3 regions of the Streptomyces sp. NPDC045026 genome follow, and region 3 is predicted to be linked to each of the others. Evidence: riboswitches for the same ligand, from Rfam matches in the RefSeq annotation. Region 3 holds a riboswitch; each other region holds the start of a gene.
The links. Region 3 has a riboswitch for cyclic di-AMP ahead of AC07EJ_RS15150 (transglycosylase family protein). Riboswitches for the same ligand answer to the same signal wherever they lie in the genome.
Positions count from the first base shown of each region.

Region 1 (3,266 bases), on a different contig from region 3:
GGCCGGGCACCGCACGTTCGATCCGTACTCCAAGCTCCTGGAGGAGCGCATCGTGTTCCTGGGGACGCCGATCGACGACACCTCCGCGAACGACGTGATGGCGCAGTTCATGCACCTCGAGTACGCCGCGCCGGACCGGGACATCGCGCTGTACATCAACTCCCCCGGCGGCTCGTTCAGCGCGATGACGGCGATCTACGACACGATCCAGTTCGTCAGCTGCGAGGTCGAAACCGTGTGTCTCGGGCAGGCCGCCTCCGCCGCTGCCGTACTCCTGGCCGCCGGGACGCCGGGGAAGCGGGCCATGCTGCCCGGCGCGCGCGTGGTGATCCATCAGCCCGGCTTGCCCGAACCCGCACAGGGCCAGCCGACCGACCTGGAGATCGAGGCCCGTGAACTGGTGCGCATGCGGGCCCAGCTGGAGGAACTGCTCGCGCGGCACACCGGGCGGAGCCGCGAGCGCATCGGCGCCGACATCGAGCGGGACACGATCCTTCGGGCCCAGGACGCCGTGGAGTACGGGCTCGTGGACCGGGTCATCGAGAACCGCAAGACGTCCGGTTCGGCCCCCGGCGCCCGGTGAACCGGCGATGCTGCCGCCCGAGCTGCCCCCACTGCCCGCACTGACCCGCGCCGAGTGCGAGCTCCTCGACCGCTACCTGGAGGTCGTCGACCTGCTCGGCAGGATCAACCCGGCCAGGAGCGACCACACGTACGGCGGACTACGGGCCGCGCAAGCGCTCGTCAGCAAGGCGACGGCGCTCAGGGACGCCCTGACGCTCATGCATCAGCGGGGCGAGAGCGAGGTCCACACGACGACGCTGGCTCAGGCTTTGCGGGTCCTGGACGGAGAAAGAAGGACACAACGGGTCACTCTGCCACCGGAGCCGGTCAATTGACGGCGCATCCGAGACCGAAGCGATCGACTCGAACCGTCCGGAGCCGGGCTGAAACGGACCAGAAGAGGTACCCACATACGGAGTAGCCGGTACTCGCACATGCGAACCGGAAAAGTTGCGCGGAACGTGTACGCGGAGTGCGGAATTTCGCCTTCCGCTGCTGGTGCGGGCGTCGTTGGGACCCCCGCGCCGGGGGCGAAAGGTGCGCTGTCCACCCGAACAGATCATTCGTGAGGACACTCACACACGGCCGATTCCGCGCTGCGGTCGCGCCGTTCGTGCGTGAAGATCCCTTCCGACGACAAGCCCCCGCCGCCGCGGCGGGGCGGTCCGTGCGGACGCCGAGTCCTGCCGCCGTACGGATGCCAGGTCGACAGAAGTGGATCGGCAGGAGTGGAGGACCCGAGCATGACGGGCCGCCGGAGCTGTTTTCCGGGCCGGCCCTTGGGGTGAAGCCGCACTTCGCGGCCGGGCAACTTCGCCAGCCCGAATCCGACAGGTCATCCTTCACAGGCGGCTGACGAAGGGTTGCGCATGACTGCGCTCAATCGTGTCCCGTCGCTGCTCACCAGGGCCGGCACCGCCTCGGCCCTCACGCTCGCCGTAACGGGTGGCAGCCTGCTGGTCCCCGGAGCCGCGCCCCAAGCGGAAGCCGCGCCACCGGCGACGAAGGCCCTCCAGATCGCGGCCTCCAAGAAGGGAAGCCCCTACCAATGGGGGGCCTCAGGACCGCACAGGTTCGACTGTTCGGGCCTGACGCGCTACTCGTTCAAGCGTGTGGGCAAGAAGCTGCCCCGCACCGCCGCCCAGCAGTACAACAAGACCCGCCATGTCTCCGCGTCCCATCGCCAACGCGGTGACCTGGTCTTCTTCCACGCGGGCCGCGGCATCTACCACGTCGGCATCTACGCCGGGAAGGGAAAGATCTGGCACTCGCCGAAGACCGGTGCCGTGGTGCGACTGGAGCGGATCTGGACGAAGAGCGTCTGGTACGGGCGCGTGCGGTAGGTCGTGTCCGCGAAGACCCTTCGCGTCGCCTGACGGGTCCCCAGGGGGCCTGGGGACCCGTCAGGCTTCGGAGGGGCACGCGCCCGCCCCGTCCGCCTTGGAACCGCGCGATGGGGTACTCGTGGTCGTATGGACGAGGACCGACCCGCAGGCGGTGAGGACGACCGACGCGCCACGGGCCCGCCCGGCGGAGCTCAGGACCGGCATCAGGACCGGCATCAGGACCGGCATCAGGACCGGCACGAGACGCGGCTGGAGCGTGCTGACCGGAACTTCGGCGAGCTGCTCCAGGAGCTGCGAGTCACCCAGACGGGCGTGCAGATCCTCTTCGCGTTCCTGCTGACGCTCGCGTTCACTCCGAGGTTCCCGTCGCTCGACGGCGTGCAGCGCGCGACCTACATCGCGACCCTGCTGCTCGCGGTGCTCGCCGCCGCGCTGTTCACGGCGCCCGCGGCGCTGCACCGCGCGCTGTTCCGGCGGGGTGCCAAGCCGGAGATCGTGCAGATGTCCTCGCGGCTCGCCTCGGCCGGCCTGGGCGTTCTGATGCTCGCCCTGGCCGGGTCCGTGCTGCTCGTCGTGGACGTCACCGCGGGGCGCGCGGCGGGCATCGCGGCGGGGGCGTGCACGTTCGCGGTCTGTGCGGGCCTGTGGGGCGTGCTGCCGCGTCTGGTGCGGCGCTCACTCACGCGGGCACAGGAAGGGACGGACACCCCGTCCCCGTAGCCGCCTCGTGCCTGCTGCCCGTCACGCCTGCGGGACGGGGACCGTCCACGGCAGGGCGATCCATACGGTCTTGCCGCCTTCGGGGGTGGGCCGGACCGACAGGCTTCCGCCGCACTCCGCGGTCAGACAGCGGATGATCACCATGCCGCGCCCGTTGTCCTGCTGGACGGCGGCCGGCAGCCGCTTCGGGTAGCGCGGGTGGCTGTCCGTGACACCGATGCGCAGTTGTTCGTCGCGCGCCAGATGCACGTCGACGGTGAAGACCGGTGACTGCCCGCGGGTGTGCATCACCGCGTTCGTGGCGAGTTCGGAGACGATGAGCCGGACGGTGTCGGCTGTTTCCGCGTCGCGCGGCATGCCCCATTCGGCGAGTACGTCACCGACATATGTGCGGGCCGAGGAGACCGAGGCGGGATCGCTCGGCAGAGTGACGGATGCTTCCTGGTGATCTGCCATGGCGACGTCGTCCCTTTTTTCGCCGGGGCCTGAATCCGACACATGGCGGATGACTCGAGGCGCCCCCCGGACTGGTGCTTCGCGCCAGAGTGCCACTCCCGCTCGACCCATGGAGCCGATCCCCCGAGATATGCATATATCTGTCGCTCGAAGCGGTGAACTCTGCGTCGGTGGGCCGCA
Region 1 is NZ_JBWKIS010000004.1:432,018-435,283, forward strand. Features, by position in the region: gene AC07EJ_RS12490 (ATP-dependent Clp protease proteolytic subunit) at 1-583, shown strand, start outside; gene AC07EJ_RS12495 (hypothetical protein) at 591-899, shown strand; cyclic di-AMP (ydaO/yuaA leader) riboswitch at 1,253-1,430, shown strand; gene AC07EJ_RS12500 (C40 family peptidase) at 1,434-1,907, shown strand; gene AC07EJ_RS12505 (DUF6328 family protein) at 2,037-2,630, shown strand; gene AC07EJ_RS12510 (ATP-binding protein) at 2,652-3,086, opposite strand.
Region 1: linked by a shared signal. The riboswitch ahead of AC07EJ_RS12500 (C40 family peptidase) and the one ahead of AC07EJ_RS15150 (transglycosylase family protein) in region 3 are both predicted to bind cyclic di-AMP.

Region 2 (3,266 bases), on a different contig from region 3:
GTTGATCATCAGCACCGGCCAGACGAGCGCGGACAGGGCGAGGAGCGCCTCGGCCAGGGTCTGCCACCCGAACAGGGAGATCCGGGTGCCGAGGACGGTCGTGGCCGCGACCGCGGTGAGCGCGGTCGGGGTGTCGGCCTCGGACCCCCAGCGTTCGCGCTCGCGCACCAGCCGGTTCGCGAAGTCCGCCGCGAGGACGAGCCAGAGGGCGGCGGCGAGCACGAGCATGATGCCGGACAGCACCGAGTGACCGGTCAGGTGAAAACCGACCGAGATGATGCCGGTGGCCATGACGGCGGCGCCGGCTGCCGGTGGGAGCTGGGACCACGTGGGTCCGGGGCCTGGGGTTGCGTTCGGGCCGCGCACCGCCCGAACGTAACCCCACGAAGGCGGTCAGGCCGGGCGCACCACGCTGTGGATCGGCATGTAGTAGATCGACTCGACGCGCACGTTCGCGCCCGGCTTGGGGGCGTGGATCATCTTGCCGTCGCCGATGTAGATGCCGACGTGGCTGATGTCGTCGTAGAAGAAGACCAGGTCACCGGGTTGTGCATTGGCCGTGGTGACGGTCGTGCCGACCTTGACCTGGTCCCAGGTCGTGCGCGGCAGCGTGATGCCGGCCGCCTTCCACGCGGCCTGCGTGAGACCCGAGCAGTCGTACGAGTCCGGGCCGGTGGCGCCCCACACGTACGGCTTGCCCTCCTGGGACTCGGCGAAGGCGATGACCTTCGCGGCCTTGGCGGCGTAGCCGCTGCCGGTGCTTCCGGAGCCCGTACCCGTGCCCGAACCGGTGCCGGTCCCGGGGTTCTCCTTCTGCCGGGCCTCCTCGGCCGCTTTGCGCTTGGCCTCCGCCTCGGCCTGCTGACGCGCCAGCTCCTCCGCCTTCTTCCTGGCGGCCTCCTGCTTCTTCTTCTCGATCGCCGCGAGCCGCGCCTTCTCCTCGGCGGTCAGCTTCGACAGGAGTTCGCGGGCGTCGCCGAGCTTCTGCTGGACGTCCCTCTTCGTGCTCCGGAGCGTGGCCTGCGAAGTGGTGAGCGTCTCCAGGCTCTTGGCCGCCTCCGTGCGCTTCTTCGTGGTGGCGGCCTGCTCGGTCTGGTAGTCGTCGACGGCCTTCTTCTGGCGGCTCGTGAGCCGGCTCATCAGCTGGTCCTGGTCGAAGTAGTCCTGCGCGTCGTCGGCGAGGAGCAGCGTCGCGGTGTCGGAGACGGCGCCCGTGCGGTACTGGGCCGCGGCGAAGGTGCCGAGCTCCTGGCGGGCCTTGTTGAGCTTCTCGGTGCGCTGTGCGACGTCGTCGAGCAGGTCACCGACGCGCTTCTGCTGCTTGGCGGTGTGCTCCTTGGCCGCGTTGTACTTCTCCGTGGCGACGCCCGCCTGGTGGTAGAGGGTGTCGACCTTCTTCTGGACCTCTTCCATGCTCGGCTTCGGCGGCGCGGAGGGTGCGGCGTTCGCGCTCTGCGAGAGCAGGGCTATGGAGGTGAGGGCCGCCGTGGTGATGCCGACGACGGGGGCCGTGCGGGGACCGGCTGTCCTGCTGCGCGGCTTGCGGTGCGACGCCAAGGGGCGCGTCTCCTTCCCATGACCGCCTACCGGGTTAGCTGTCGGGTTCGGGCGGAGATTCGGAAGGCTGCCCTACGGCCGTCCCTGACGGGTCGTCGGCCGATTCACCCCAAAGGTCGTGGGTCCCCGGTTCCATGCCTCTCGGCGTACTGAACTCAGCGGGGGCGACCCGTTCGCGGCGCGGTTGCCGGCGGGGGGACGGGCGGCCCGCGGAGCACGCTAGCCAACTCGTGTGGCTGCTGTGAAGGTTGATGTTCGATATGCCCGATACATTTTCGTGACCTTCGGCAATCTTGCTCGTGACCTCCGGTAATCCTTACGGAGGGTGATTCACGCACTACGTGAGGTGGCCGGGTCCGCGAAGTCGGGCGAAGTTTCCGGGGCGGCCGTGGGTGTCAGTGGGGCGGCCTAGACTCGTAGAGCGATGAGCAGCCTCTTTGACGACAGCTTCCTGGCGGACCTCACGGCTTCGAAGGCCAGTGAGGAACATGCCCCGCCGCCGCCCGAGGACGACACGGCTCCGGAGCACGTTCCGGACGACCTGTTCGACGGGAAGTTCGACGTGCCCCCGGCCAGGGACGCGTACTACCGGGACGGCGCCCCACGCCCGGCGCTCGACCCGGCGGCCCTCCTCGACGGGCTGAACGAGAACCAGAAGGCGGCCGTCGTCCACGGCGGCTCCCCGCTGCTCATCGTGGCGGGCGCCGGCTCCGGCAAGACCCGCGTGCTCACGCACCGCATCGCGTACCTCCTCGGTGAGCGCGGCGTGCACCCCGGCCAGATCCTCGCGATCACGTTCACGAACAAGGCCGCGGGCGAGATGAAGGAGCGCGTCGAGTCCCTGGTCGGCCCGCGGGCGAACGCGATGTGGGTGTCGACGTTCCACAGCGCCTGCGTGCGCATCCTGCGCCGCGAGTCCAAGAAGCTCGGCTTCACGTCGTCGTTCTCGATCTACGACGCCGCCGACTCCAAGCGCCTCATGGCCCTGGTCTGCCGCGACCTCGACCTGGACCCGAAGAAGTTCCCGCCGAAGTCCTTCAGCGCCAAGATCTCGAACCTGAAGAACGAGCTGATCGACGAGGAGGACTTCGCAGGCCAGGCCGCCGACGGCTTCGAGAAGACCCTCGCCCAGGCCTACGCGATGTACCAGTCCCGCCTCCGCGAGGCGAACGCACTGGACTTCGACGACCTGATCATGACGACGGTGCACCTCCTGCGCGCCTTCCCGGACGTCGCCGAGCACTACCGCCGCCGCTTCGGCCACGTCCTCGTCGACGAGTACCAGGACACGAACCACGCGCAGTACGCGCTGGTCAGAGAGCTGGTGGGCTCGGCCGACAGCGGACGCGCGGAGGACGAGCCGCCCCGCGCGGACGACCTCCCGCCCGCCGAGCTGTGCGTCGTGGGTGACGCGGACCAGTCGATCTACGCGTTCCGCGGAGCCACCATCCGTAACATCCTCCAGTTCGAGGAGGACTACCCGGACGCGACGACGATCCTGCTCGAACAGAACTACCGCTCGACGCAGACCATCCTCTCCGCGGCCAACGCGGTCATCGAGCGCAACGAATCCCGCCGCCCCAAGAACCTGTGGACGAACGCGGGCGCGGGCGCGCAGATCACCGGATACGTCGCGGACACCGAGCACGACGAGGCGCAGTTCGTCGCCGACGAGATCGACCGGCTCACGGACGCGCGCGACGCGAAGG
Region 2 is NZ_JBWKIS010000013.1:72,414-75,679, forward strand. Features, by position in the region: gene AC07EJ_RS26045 (tellurite resistance/C4-dicarboxylate transporter family protein) at 1-366, opposite strand, end outside; gene AC07EJ_RS26050 (C40 family peptidase) at 394-1,557, opposite strand; cyclic di-AMP (ydaO/yuaA leader) riboswitch at 1,566-1,714, opposite strand; gene pcrA (DNA helicase PcrA) at 1,982-3,266, shown strand, end outside.
Region 2: linked by a shared signal. The riboswitch ahead of AC07EJ_RS26050 (C40 family peptidase) and the one ahead of AC07EJ_RS15150 (transglycosylase family protein) in region 3 are both predicted to bind cyclic di-AMP.

Region 3 (3,266 bases):
GCGACCAGCGCGAGCGCCGCGTCGACGGCCACGTGGGACAAGCTCGCCGAGTGTGAGAGCGGCGGCTCCTGGAGCGCCGATCCGGGCAACGGCTATTACGGCGGGCTCCAGTTCTCTCAGGAGACCTGGGAGAACTACGGCGGCCTCGACTTCGCGCCGCGCGCCGACCAGGCCAGCCGCTCGCAGCAGATAGCCGTCGCCGAGAAGGTCCTCGACGACCAGGGCCCGCGGGCGTGGCCGGTCTGCTCGGTCACCTCGGGGCTCACGGCGGACGACGCCGCGGCCGAGGTCGACCCCGGTGCGGCCCTGCCGACCCCGTCGGCGTCGGCCGGTGACTCCGGGAGCGACGACGCGGCGAAGGGCGACGCGAGCGACGAGCCGTCGGACTCCGCGTCCTCGGACGCGAAGGACGACTCCCGAGAGAAGAATCACGACAAGTCGGGCGATACCGCAGGTAACGCCACGGATGTCGCTGAAGCTGACAAGTCCGGCCAGGACGGCTCGACTTCGACCCCCGACGAGTCCTCCCCGGAGGCCTCGGGCGGCTCGGACTCCGCCACGCCGCCCGCCGCCGGCCGGCACCGCGGCGGCGCCGCTAAGGACGACACCGCCGGCTCCTCGCGCGCCGACGACGGCGCGGGCCGCCACGCCTCGCGCGGTGACGAAAACGGTCGTAAGGCCGCAAATCCGGACGAAGATACCTATACGGTGCGCGCCGGTGACAACCTCTGGGACATCGCCGACACCCATGACGTGGACGGCGGATGGGCCGCTCTGTACGCCGGGAACAAGGAGGCGGTGGGTGCCGACCCGGACCTCATCCTTCCTGGTCAGAGTCTGGATCTTGGGCTCGAATCGGGCGAAAAGTAGCGGCAGTTCGGGCTGAATGTCCGCTTTGGTGAGAGTGAGAGATGGGTCTCAAAGGCCCTGATCGTCTTTGAAATTAGGGCGATCCGCTGCTTACGGTCATCACCGCTCGCCACAGCGGGCCCCGTCGGATGTCACGCCGAATCCTGCCAATGTCCGTACGGGAACAGTCGTCGCGTAAGCGCCGTAGGCAGGAGCGGGGGACCCAAGGTAAGTGCCGGTCCCGGCCGTTGAGAGACGGCCGGACGACCGGCTTGGGGTTAAGTCGCACGCAAGACGTGCGACCGGGCACTCATCCGGCCCGAACCCGACAGCTCACCTCGTAGGCGTCGGTGAGGGGATCTCTCGATGCTGTTTTCCAGCAAGGGCAAGCACCGCCGCCCGTCCAAGGCCGTCCGTGTCGCCACGCTCGCCGGTGTCACCGGTGCCGCTGTCGCCGTCCCGCTGATGGGTGCCACCGGTGCCTCCGCCGCCACCGCCTCCGAGTGGGACGCGGTCGCGCAGTGCGAGGCCGGCGGCAACTGGTCGATCAACACCGGGAACGGCTACTACGGCGGCCTCCAGTTCTCCTCGTCCACGTGGGCCGCGTACGGCGGCACCGCGTACGCCTCCACTGCCGACAAGGCCTCCAAGGCGCAGCAGATAGCCGTCGCCGAGAAGGTCCTGGCCAGCCAGGGCAAGGGTGCCTGGCCGAGCTGTGGCGTGGGCCTCTCCGCCGCCTCGACCGGCTCCGCCGCCCCCGCGCCGGCCGCCCCGCAGCCGCAGGAGCGCAAGGCCGAGCAGCCGACCACCCGCAGCCAGGAGCGCACGACGCCCGCCGCTCCGAAGCAGGAGTCGAAGAAGACCGTCGAGACCCCGGCCGGAAAGAAGGTCAAGAAGGGTGACGGCGAGTACAAGGTGAAGGCTCACGACACCCTCAGCACCATCGCCGAGACGCACCACGTCAAGGGCGGCTGGGCGAAGCTCTTCAAGCTGAACAAGGACATCGTCGAGGACGCCGACCTGATCTACCCGGGCCAGCAGCTCCACCTCAAGTAGGCGACACGGGCCGGCGGCTCCGCCTCGAGCGAGTCGTAGCGAGTAATAGAGGAGAGCCGCAGCCCTCAGGCCGCTCGGGTACCGGCTTTCGGCGGATGGCCGGTACCACGCAAGGTCCCCAAGGACTCCCCGCCCCGGGTGCGCATTCCCCCGTCGCGCCCGGGGCGGGGCTTTGGTGTGTGAGGGGTCCTGGTTTTTCGTCCGTTGTCGGCCGGGGCTTTTTGTTCCGTTCGGAAACAATTCGCTCTCGGTTTTGTCCACGGGCCGGTCTGTCGTCCGGCTGATGGCCCGGAGCCGGATAGGCTCGTGTGTTGCCGGACCAAGCGGCCCGGCGTAGTTGCGTCACATCCCAGAAGGAGATGCTCGTGCCGTCCATCGACGTCGTCGTAGCCCGGGAAATCCTGGACTCCCGAGGCAACCCCACGGTCGAGGTCGAGGTCGGCCTCGACGACGGCAGCACCGGTCGTGCCGCTGTCCCGTCCGGTGCGTCCACCGGCGCGTTCGAGGCCATCGAACTCCGCGACGGTGACCCGAACCGCTACCAGGGCAAGGGTGTCGAGAAGGCCGTCCTCGCTGTCATCGAGCAGATCGGCCCGGAGCTCGTCGGCTACGACGCCACCGAGCAGCGCCTGATCGACCAGGCGATGTTCGACCTGGACGCCACCGACAACAAGGGCTCGCTCGGCGCCAACGCCATCCTCGGCGTCTCCCTCGCCGTCGCGCACGCCGCCTCCGAGGCCAGCGACCTGCCGCTCTTCAGGTATCTGGGGGGCCCGAACGCGCACCTGCTGCCCGTCCCGATGATGAACATCCTCAACGGTGGGTCGCACGCCGACTCCAACGTCGACATCCAGGAGTTCATGATCGCGCCGATCGGCGCGGAGTCCTTCTCCGAGGCCCTCCGCTGGGGCGCCGAGGTCTACCACACCCTCAAGAAGGTGCTGAAGACCAAGGGCCTGTCCACCGGCCTGGGCGACGAGGGCGGCTTCGCCCCGAACCTCGGCTCGAACCGCGAGGCCCTCGACCTCATCGTCGAGGCCATCAAGCAGGCCGGTTACGTCCCCGGCGAGCAGATCGCGCTCGCGCTCGACGTCGCCGCGTCCGAGTTCTACAAGGACGGCAAGTACGAGTTCGAGGGCAAGTCCCGCTCGGCCGCCGAGATGACCGAGTACTACGAGGAGCTCGTCTCCGCGTACCCGCTGGTCTCCATCGAGGACCCGCTGTACGAGGACGACTGGGCCGGCTGGAACGTCATCACCGAGAAGCTGGGCGACAAAGTCCAGATCGTCGGCGACGACCTCTTCGTCACCAACCCCGAGCGCCTCGCCCGCGGCATCGAGGAGGGCTCCGCCAACGCCCTG
Region 3 is NZ_JBWKIS010000005.1:448,252-451,517, forward strand. Features, by position in the region: gene AC07EJ_RS15145 (transglycosylase family protein) at 1-870, shown strand, start outside; cyclic di-AMP (ydaO/yuaA leader) riboswitch at 1,040-1,211, shown strand; gene AC07EJ_RS15150 (transglycosylase family protein) at 1,216-1,905, shown strand; gene eno (phosphopyruvate hydratase) at 2,265-3,266, shown strand, end outside.